2 regions of the Rhodococcus sp. NPDC003322 genome follow, and region 1 is predicted to be linked to the other one. Evidence: riboswitches for the same ligand, from Rfam matches in the RefSeq annotation. Region 1 holds a riboswitch; the other holds the start of a gene.
What was found. A riboswitch is a leader RNA that binds a small molecule or an ion and turns the genes downstream of it on or off. The one in region 1 is predicted to bind thiamine pyrophosphate.
Positions count from the first base shown of each region.

Region 2: it holds a riboswitch for thiamine pyrophosphate, as region 1 does, so the genes downstream of both, ACWDUM_RS17400 (purine-cytosine permease family protein) here and thiO (glycine oxidase ThiO) in region 1, are expected to answer to the same signal.

Region 1 is NZ_JBSFSC010000006.1:17,955-23,173, reverse strand. It holds gene ppk2 (polyphosphate kinase 2) at 1-617, opposite strand, end outside; gene thiG (thiazole synthase) at 738-1,493, opposite strand; gene thiS (sulfur carrier protein ThiS) at 1,486-1,701, opposite strand; gene thiO (glycine oxidase ThiO) at 1,709-2,785, opposite strand; TPP riboswitch at 2,782-2,893, opposite strand; gene thiE (thiamine phosphate synthase) at 2,920-3,627, shown strand; gene ACWDUM_RS22595 (NUDIX hydrolase) at 3,728-4,600, opposite strand; gene ACWDUM_RS22590 (hypothetical protein) at 4,800-5,219, shown strand, end outside.
Region 2 is NZ_JBSFSC010000004.1:245,630-250,848, reverse strand. It holds gene ACWDUM_RS17415 (ABC transporter ATP-binding protein) at 1-762, opposite strand, end outside; gene ACWDUM_RS17410 (thiaminase II/PqqC family protein) at 818-1,432, opposite strand; gene ACWDUM_RS17405 (TenA family protein) at 1,429-2,034, opposite strand; gene ACWDUM_RS17400 (purine-cytosine permease family protein) at 2,031-3,374, opposite strand; TPP riboswitch at 3,366-3,476, opposite strand; gene ACWDUM_RS17395 (ABC transporter permease) at 3,702-4,499, shown strand; gene ACWDUM_RS17390 (ABC transporter ATP-binding protein) at 4,513-5,219, shown strand, end outside.

The sequences.
Region 1 (5,219 bases):
TTGACCGGGTCGGTGCTCCGGGCCACGAACCGCGCGTGCTGTTCCTCCCGCCCGACCGAGAACCAGAACTTGACCAGACGAATGCCCGATTGCACCAGCATGCGTTCGAATTCCGGTGCCGATCGGGTGAATTCGAGGTACTCGGTGGGCGTGCAGTAGCCCATGACCCGTTCCACGCCTGCCCGGTTGTACCAGGACCGGTCCATCAGGACGATCTCGCCGCCGGCGGGCAGGTGCGCCACGTACCGCTGGAAGTACCACTGGGTCCGCTCGCGTTCGGTGGGCTTCTCGAGCGCCATCACACGGGCACCACGGGGGTTGAGGTGTTCGGTGAACCGTTTGATCGCGCCACCCTTGCCCGCCGCGTCCCGGCCCTCGAAGATGATGACGATCTTCTCGTCGTTCTCCTTGACCCATGCCTGCAGCTTGAGCATCTCGATCTGCAGGGCACGTTTGCGGAACTCGTACTGCCGCCGCGTCATCTTCTTGTCGTACGGGTAGCCGTGCCGCCACGGCGCGTCGGGGCCCTCTTCGAGCCGGGCGCGACCGGACTTGCGCAGCAGCTCGCCGATCTCGTCGATCTCCGGGGTGACGTCGATGGTTCCGGGTGCGGCCAGCTCGAAGTTCCCGTCGGCTCGTTGCCCGTCAGGATGTGCGTGACCGGATTGCTGCTCGTTCACGTTGTCGAGACTACCGCCGCGCGACCCGTCCGGCAGGCCGCGCGGCGGACGAAAATCCTATAGTTCGGGTGACGACGCCTGCGCCCAGAACCGCTTCGGGATCCGGCCGGCCCGCCGCGCCTGGTACCCGGCGGTGACGGCCGACGCCATCGCGGACGCCATCAGGGCCGGATCCTTGGCACGGGTGACCGCGGTCGCCAGCAGCACTGCGTCGCAGCCGAGTTCCATCGCACGGGTCGCGTCGCTCGCGGTACCGATGCCGGCGTCGAGGATCACCGGCACCCCCGCCGCCTCGACGATCATCTCGATGTTGTGCGGGTTGCAGATGCCCAGCCCGGTGCCGATCGGTGCGCCCAGCGGCATCACCGCCGCGCAACCGACGTCCTCGAGCCGCTTCGCCAGCACCGGGTCGTCGGTCGTGTACGGCAGCACCGTGAAGCCGTCGTCTACGAGTTGCTCTGCGGCACTGACCAGTTCGATGGCATCGGGCAGCAGGGTACGGTCGTCGGCGATCACCTCGAGCTTGACCCAGTCGGTTTCCAGCGCCTCCCGGGCCAGCTGCGCGGTCAGCACCGCCTCCGCCGCACCACGACAACCGGCGGTGTTCGGCAGCGGCGCGATGTCCAACCGGCGCAACAGGTCGAGCACGCCGGTGCCACCGGCGGCATCGACCCGGCGCATGGCGACGGTGGTCAGTTCGGTACCGGACGCGACGAGCGCCTCCTCGAGCACCGTCAGGTTCGCGGCACCGCCGGTCCCCATGATCAGCCGGGACCCGAAGGTGCGACCGGCGATCGTCAGCTGGTCACCCACCCTGCACCGCCGTGAGGATCTCGATCTCCCAACCCTTTTCGATCACGCGGTCCCACGTGGCGCGCGGGACGACGGCGCCGTCCACCGCGACCGCGATGCCCTTCTCGGGCAGGCCGAGACGGGCGAGAAGCTGCGCCACCGTCGTCGGTTCGGACAGCTGGTGGTCCTCGCCGTTGACGGTGATCCCGATGTTCACCATGTCTGTCATCGATTCCTCATTCGTGCGTCGAAACCAGTGTGCCGAAGCGTTCCGGGCGGCAGGACGTCGCCTCCGGCAGCGGCGTGCCGTTCAGTTCGGCGACCACCGCGTCCGCGGACAGCGGGGTCAGCAGGATGCCGTTGCGGCCGTGCCCGGCGGCGAGCACCACCCGGTCGGTGACCCGGCCCAGGATCGGCAGGTTGTCGGGACTCATCGGGCGCAGACCCGCGGCAGTCTCGTGCAGTTCGTACTCGCCGATGCTGGGCATCAGGGCCTGCGCGTCGGCGATCAGGTCCCGGACCCCGGCCACGGTCACGGCGGTGTCGTCACCGGACTCGTGCTGGGTGGCGCCGACGACCAGTCCGTCGCCGCGGGGTACCAGGTACACCGGCCTGCCGTGGACGCTGGCGCGGATCGTCCGGCTCGGCGCGGGCGCCACGCCGGGCCGATACCGCAGCCGCAACACCTCCCCCTTGACCGGTCGCACCGGCAGCCCCGGCCACAGCCGCGCCGCGGCCGTGCCTGCGGCGAGTACCACCTGATCGGCGGGCAGCGCGTCCACGTCCGCGACGGCCTCGGCCACGAACGTCACCCCGGCGGCGGTACACGCGGACCGCAGCGCCCGCACCAGCGCGCGGTTGTCGACGGCGAACTCGGCGGCGGCGAGCAGCGCCAGCCTGATCGTCGGGGCGAGGGACGGTTCCGCTTCCCGGATCTGCGCGCGGGTCAACAGGTCCAGCCGGTAGCCGCGCCCGTCGAGCCACTCGGCGACGGTGCGCAGGTCCGTCGCGTCGGCGGCGTCCAGCGCGACGGTCATCGAACTCTGCGAGGTGAACAGCGTCTCGCTCGTCGCCCGTTCGAGTTCGGCCCCGAACCCCGGCCAGCGGTCCAGGGACGCGGCCCCGGCGGCGAGCACCTCGTCCTCGCCGGGCCAGCCCTCGGACAGCGGGGCGAGCATGCCGCCCGCCACCCACGACGCCCCCGACCCGACGGCCGGGTCGTGCAGGGTCACCGCCCACCCGGACCGGGCCGCGCGCCACGCGATCGACAGTCCGATCACGCCGCCACCGACCACCGCGACGGTTCCGTTCACCACTCCACCTCACTCCCTGCGCCGGCATGATCCGGGTCAGGTCTGACGGTCGGGGCTCGCGAGCCCCCTCTCAGCCCCGCGTTCGCCGGGACTCCCGTGTCACTTTCGTTCACCCAGAGACTACCGTTGGCCCCGTGCCCACCTCGCAAGCCGGTCATCACCCGACACCGCGCGAACGCCTCGCCACCGCGCGCCTGTACCTGTGCACCGACGCCCGACGGGAGCGCGGCGACCTGGCGAAGTTCGCCGACGCCGTCCTGTCCGGCGGTGTCGACATCATCCAGCTCCGTGACAAGGGCTCGGCAGGCGAACGCGAGTTCGGCCGGATCGAGGCCCGCGAGGAGCTGGCGGCGCTCGCCGAACTGGCGGCCGCGTGCCGACGACACGGTGCACTGCTCGCCGTCAACGACCGCGCCGACCTCGCGCTGGCGTCCGGGGCCGACGTGCTGCACCTCGGGCAGGGCGACCTGCCGGTGCACTATGCGCGCGAGATCGTGGGGCCGGACGTGGTGATCGGCCGCTCGACCGGCAGTCGTGCGCAGGCGCAGCTCGCCGCGATCGAGGAAGGTGTCGACTACTTCGCCACCGGTCCGGTGTGGGCGACCCCGACCAAGCCCGGCCGCAGCGCCTCCGGTCTCGAGCTGGTCCGCCAGGTCGCCGAGTCGGATCCGATGATGCCGTGGTTCGCGATCGGCGGCATCGACGAGGAGCGCCTGCCCGAAGTCCTGAACGCGGGCGCCACCCGGGTCGCCGTGGTACGGGCGATCACCGAGGCCCGCGATCCGCAGGCCGCGGCCCGCTTCCTCGCCGACGCCCTCGACCGCAACGCCGCCGCCCGCTGACCCCGTTCCCCCCTCGCCAGCTGTTCCCTGATGTCACATTGGCTCACTTGGCGATACCCAATGTGACATTAGGGAACCTCGGCGAGGGTGGGCGAAGCGGTCAGTCCAACCAGGACAGCACGGTGGAGGGCGAGAAGCGCAGCACCGTCTCCGGCAGCCTGTCACGCAGGCCGCGGTCGGCGGTGACGACGGCGGTCAGTTCACCCGCGACGCCGGTCAGGGTGGTCGCCCCGCCCGGGCCGGTCGCGAGGAGTGCGAGGGTGTCGTCGCCGCTTCCCGACGCGACGTGCACCGGAACCCGCACGTCCGCCTCGGCGACGGCCGCGGCCTGACCTTCGAGCACCGCCTCGACCCGCGGCAGCCAACCGAACCCGCCGTCCGGGAGCTCGATCGTCCGCGGCAGGGTTGCCGCGATGCCGGCGAGTAGCCGCCCGGTCGCGCCTGCGCGGTCCCGCCACCAGCCGTCGGGACGCGACCCGACGACGTTGGCGGTGTCGAGGAGCAAGCGCACCGGGGCGGCCCGCAATCCCGGCCAGCTCGCCTCGAAGCCCGGGTGCAGCGGCAGGTCCGTCACCTGATCCTCGGGCACCCAGCGCAGTTCGGTGCTCTCCCCGTTCGGCACGGTGTCCAGTGTGAACTCGGCGTCCGCGATCACCGTCGTGTACGTCCAGTCCCCGCCGGCGGCGCGGGCGGTGACTCGTTCTGCCCGCACCCGTAGGTGGGCGGAGTCGATCCCGGCCTCCTCCTCGGCTTCCCGAACCGCGGCGTGGGTGGTGGTCTCGTGCGAGTCCCTCGCTCCGCCCGGCAGGGCCCATGTTCCGCCCTGATGGCTCCACGCGGCCCGGTGTTGGAGCAGCACGGCCGACCCGCCGCCGGGCATCGGGGCACGCAGCAGCAGACCGGCAGCGCCGTACCGTCCCCAGTAGCGGCTGCCGTCTCCGCTCTTCGCCCAGCCGTCCCCGTCACCGCGCATCGACTTCGCTCACCTACCCCGTGTACTCGGATCACCTCGTACCCGGCCGACGGGCCGGGTACGAGACGCATCATGCGCCTTCGGAACCGCGCGCCTCGAACTTAGCCAGTCGATCGAGCCGAAGCACGGTTACTGCTTATATGCTGCCCTCTGTCCGGCGATCGAGCCAGGTGCGAAGGGATGCGCGGTGGTTGTACGGGTGGCCCCCTCCACGCAGCCGCGTGGCGCCGGGCCGGACGGCGATCCGGTCGGCCCGTCCGCGCGGCTGCGATCGCGGCTGCGCACCAGCCCTTCCCGGATCACGATGCTCGGCATCGGACTGGTCATCGCGGCGATGGTCTCCGGAACCGTGGCCGCGGCACAGGTCACGGACCGGCAGCGCACCCTCGACGCCCTGCAGTCGGAGGTCGAACCACTCGCCTTCGCGGCCCAGGACATCTACAGCTCGCTGTCCATCGCCGATGCCGCGGCGACGACGGCCTTCCTGTCCGGCGGCGTCGAGCCGATCGCCGTCCGCGACCGCTACACGCAGGCGATCGCCGACGCGGGCGCCGACCTGGTCGACGCCGCCGCGGGGATCGACACCTCCGACACCGCCTCGCACGACCTGCTGGCGAAA
Region 2 (5,219 bases), on a different contig from region 1:
GATGGATTGGCTGAACGCGGTGGTCAGGTTCTCGGCGGTGATGACGTCGTCGATCAGACCCTGCGCGACCACCTCACCCTCCTTCAGGAGCAGGGCGTGCGTGAAGCCCGGCGGGATCTCCTCCACGTGGTGGGTGATCAGCACGGTCGCCGGCGCATCCGGGTCCGCGGCCAGGTCGCCGAGGCGGGCGACGAGTTCCTCGCGGCCACCGAGGTCGAGGCCGGCGGCGGGCTCGTCCAGCAGCAGCAGTTCGGGGTCGGTCATCAGCGCCCGGGCGATCAGCACCCGCTTGCGCTCGCCCTCGGAGAGGGTGCCGTAGGTGCGATCGGACAGGTGCTCGGCGCCGATGCTCTCGAGGATCTCCACCGCACGGTCGGTGTCCATCGCCTCGTATCGCTCACGCCAGCGGCCGAGGACGGCGTAGCCGGCGGAGACGACGAGGTCCTTGACCAGTTCGTCGGCGGGCACCCGGTGTGCGAGCGCCGAGGACGACAACCCGATCCGGGGCTTGAGTTCGTTGACGTCGACCCGTCCGAGTGTCTCGCCTAGCAGATTCGCATTGCCCGACGTCGGGTGGACCTCGCCTGCGGCGATGCGCAGCAACGAGGTCTTGCCCGCACCGTTCGGGCCGAGCACGACCCACCTCTCGTCGAGCTCCACCTTCCAGGTCACCGGACCCACCAGGGTCACGCCGCCGCGGCGGATCAGGACGTCGTCGAAGTCGATGAGCAGATCGGGATCAGGTTCGGACACGGCAGTCATCTTCCCGCACCGGTGTTGCGGGAGTGAAATGGGATCAGAGGCGCGTGTCGCGGGGTCACACCAGCGCGTCCCAGAACTGCTCCTCGAACACCGCGACCCGCCCGAACGCGGTGCGCTGCGCGTCGGTGGGTTCTCCCTCCCCGAGCAACGCCCCCAGGTCCTCGACGTACGTGGCGAACGGCGCCGCGCTCCAGTTGTCGATGAACTCGCGGTACCGCGACTCGGCGTCGGCGGCACGTTGCCGCACGGTCGTCCAGGCGTCCAGGTAGGCCTTCTCGATCCCGTACAGCACGACGGACGCGACGTCGTAGCCGTCGTGCAGGCTCGCAAGCATGAACGAGGTGTATGCGATGCACCCGTCGCTCGGCCGGTGCCCGTGTCGATCCAGACCTCGCCGCTCGAGCTCCGCACGAAACAGGTCGAGCTCCGAAGTCAGAGCGGCGATTCCGCCCGCGATGACGTCCCGGGAACGCTCGTCGGGGGCGAGGCTGAGCACCCCGCCGAGGAACCGCCGGAACTCGACGACGAAGGCGTGGTCCTCGAGCAACCAGCGGTCGAAGGCCGCCTCCGGCAGGGTGCCGTCCGCGGTGGCGAGCACGAACGGGTGCTCCGCCGACCGCTGCCACCGCTGCGCCTCGCCCAACAGCAGGGCCTGCGCCGTCGTACTCACCGCGCGTCCCAGAACGCGAGCTCGTGCCGCATCGCCGTCATGAACGCCTCCTCCGCGACCGCCTCGTCCGGCGCCGCCTCGTCCAGCATCTCCGCACACCGGTCGGCGAGCGCCGCGAATCCCGGATCCGCGTAGGTGTCCACCCAGCGGCGGTAGCGGGGATCGGCGGGCGGGTCCTGCGCGAGGGCAAGGCCCAGCTGCGAGTACCCCCACATGCACGGCAGCAGCGCCGCCAGTCCACGCCCGTAGTCCGCGGCCGACTCGAGCAGGAACTCGGTGTACGCCGCGCACTGCGGGCTCTTGACCGCGGTGCCGAAGTCCGCACCGAACGGCTCGGACAGCTCTCGGTGCAGACTCAACTCCTCGTGCAGCGTCGAGTGCGCCAGGTCCACCAGATAGCCGAGGTGCCCGTCGGGGGCCTGCCACGCCAGGCGCGCGAACACCCGGGTGTAGTCGAGCAGGTACAGGTAGTCCTGCTCGAGCCAGCCGCGGAACAGTGCCGGATCCAGGTCGCCGCGCGCGATCCCCACGACCGTGGGGTGGGCGAGCTGCTCCGCGAGCAGCGCCCGCCCCTTCTCCTGCAGTCGGGACGAGAGAGTCACGCCCGCACCACCTTTCGCTTGTCGATCAGGCCGAGCAGCAACGCCAGCCCGGCGGCGACCACCAACGCGGCGAGCGACGCGGACCAGCCGGAGGCCGGAATCCCCAGCGACGACTGCAGATTCGTCCACCAGCGCGTCCAGCCGGCACCGAAGCCGGTGAAGTAGGTCGGCGTCACCAGCTGGTAGACGACGAACCCGGCGACCCACGGCACCAACATCACCCAGCGGGTGGGCGACTGCGCCGACACGTCCCAGTGGCCGCGCCGGAGCAGGTAGAACGATGCCAGGAAGGTTCCGGTCAGCGGCACGAACACGGCACCGATCAGGAACAGGAACGGCTCGTAGCTGTATGCGTCGACCGTCAGTGCGAGCAGCGTCGCGACCACGCCGACCCCGATCACGAGGAATCGGCGGTCCAGGTTCGGTCGCAGGTTCTGCGCACTGATCGCGGTGGAGTAGATGTTCGCGAACGCCTCGTCGACCTCGTCGACCAGCAGGATGAGCAGCGCAACCCCCGCCAGCGGCAGGACCAGCAGGCTGCCGATCACGTCGAAGCCGGGTTCGAGCCCGAACGCGACGAACGCCAGGACGCCGAGCGCGAAGAAGGCGACCGTGGCGCCGCCGTAGCCGACAGTGGCGCCGAGGAACGCCGCCCGTGGGGACCGGGAGTGCCGGGCGTAGTCGGCGGCCAACGGAACCCAGGAGATCGGCATCGCGATCACCAGGTCGACGCTGGTCCAGAACCCGGCGAAGCTGCCCTCGGTCAGCGACGGCAGATCCTTCATCAGCACGTTCACCAGCAGGTACACCGTGGACGCGAGCGCCGCCCAGACCGCATACCGGGCCAGGATCTTGACCACCCGCAGCGGGTACAGCGCCATCACCGTCGCCAGCACACCGCCGAGCAGCACGAACGGCCACCGCTGCCACCCGGTCAGCCGGGCCGCGGTCTCCGCGATCACGAACACCTCGAAGGTCGCCCAACCGACACACTGCACCAGGTTCAGCACCGTCGGCAGCGCGGAGAGCCGGGTACCGAGCAAGCCGCGCATCATCACCATCGCGGGGGCGCCGACCGAGGCGCCGGCGGCTGCACACAGCCCGAGCAACGCCGACCCGATCAGCGCACCGACGACCACCGCGAGCAGCGTGGCGAGCAGCGACTGTCCCTGCAGCACCGCGAACGTCGCAGCGACCGGCAGCAGCAGGGAGATTCCGAGATTGCCCCACAGGCCGACCTGCGCGCCGAATCCCAGGGTGCGGGTTGGTGATTCGTCCAGGGTGAAGGACGGCTCGGCCTGAGCCGACCCCGGTGACGGACGTGTCGGTACGACGGACATCGCACTGCTCCCTACGCCGGAATGACCCGGATCAGGTGTGACGGTCGGAGCAGCCGTGCTCCCTCTCAGCCCTACGACGCCAGGGCTCCCGTGCTGGATGGACGACGCTCACACTAGGCCGTCGTCACGGCGCAGTCCAAGCCGCCCCCTGCCCCGCAAGAACGCCGACCCGGCTGCGCCCATCGAGCCGACCCGGCTGCGCCCATCGAGCCGACCCGGCTGCGCGACGGTATCGCTCGCGCTGATTCCAAACCTTCCCGACGTCGGCCCGCCCGCGCACCATGACGCCCTGACCCGCCGTGTGCGGGGCCATCAGAGGGGGTTCCGTTGTCCGTGACCACTGCCGCAGAGGCGCCGGTTGCGCCGTCCGCCGGGTCGCAGGCGCACCACCGCCGCCGCGGTCTGCTGCGGGCGCTTGCACCGCTCACGCTGCTGCTCGTCTGGCAGATCGGCAGCCGGACCGGACTGCTGTCCGAGCGGGTGTTGCCCGCGCCGTCGGTGATCCTCGAGGCCGGCGTCGAGGTCTTTCGTTCCGGTGCGCTGACCGACGCCCTGCTCGTGTCCGGGCAGCGGGTCCTGATCGGGTTCGCGCTCGGCGCCGTGCTTGGCGTCGGCTTCGGAGTCGTCGCCGGTATCGGCCGGATCGGCGAGTACATCGTGGATCCGCCGTTGCAGATGCTACGAACCGTACCGCTGTTCGGCCTGATCCCGCTGTTCATCATCTGGTTCGGCATCGGGGAGGAACCGAAGGTCTTCCTCATCGCGCTCGGCGTTGCATTTCCCCTGTACCTCAACACCTTTGCCGGGATCCGTCAGCTGGACCCGAAGCTCCTCGAACTCGGCCAGGTGTTGCGGCTGCGCCGGTTGGTGATCCCCGGTGCGCTGCCGCACATCCTGGTCGGGTTGCGTCAGAGCCTCGGCGTGGCATGGCTCTCGCTGATCGTCGCCGAGCAGATCAACGCGAGCAAGGGTCTCGGGTACATCGTGAACAACGCGCGCGAGTTCCTGCGCACCGACATCGTCATCTTCGGCCTGCTCGTGTACGGACTGCTCGGGCTGGTCACGGATGCACTGGTACGCGGGCTGGAGCGGCGGGCGCTGCGCTGGCAGCCCGCCGCGGCCTGAGGAGGACCACGTCATGACAGACACCATCACCGCCTCGCCGGTGTCCACGGCTCCGGCCGCCCGAGTCACCGGTCTGCGGAAGAGCTTCGGTGGCCGGCCCGTACTCGACGGGATCGACCTCGAGATCCGCCGCGGCGAGATCGTCGCCCTGCTCGGACGCAGCCGATCGGGCAAGTCGACTCTGCTGCGGGCCCTGACAGGCCTGTCCGGCGACCACGAGGGGCAGGTCACCACCGACGGATACCCCACCGTCGTCTTCCAGGAACCCCGGCTGGTCCCGTGGCTCGACGTGACCACGAACGTCGAACTCGGCCTGCCCGACCCCCGCCGTGGTCCGGGACGCCGCGACCGGGCGGCCCGGGTGCTCGGCGAGGTCGGTCTCGGGCATCGCCGGGACGCGTGGCCGTTGACGCTGTCCGGCGGCGAGGCGCAGCGAGCAGCCCTGGCCCGGGCGCTGGTCGCGGAACCGACGCTGCTGCTGCTCGACGAGCCGTTCGGTGCGTTGGACGCGCTGACCCGGCTCTCGGTCCACGACCTGTTGCTCGGCCTGTTCGCCGAGCACGGATTCGGCGTCCTCCTCGTGACCCACGACGTGACCGAGGCGGTGGCACTGGCCGACCGGGCCGTGATTCTGGACGGCGGCCGCATCGCCCACGAGGTGCCGATCGCCCTGCCCCGCCCGCGCAGACGCGCCACCGCCGAGACCGCCGAGTACTCCGC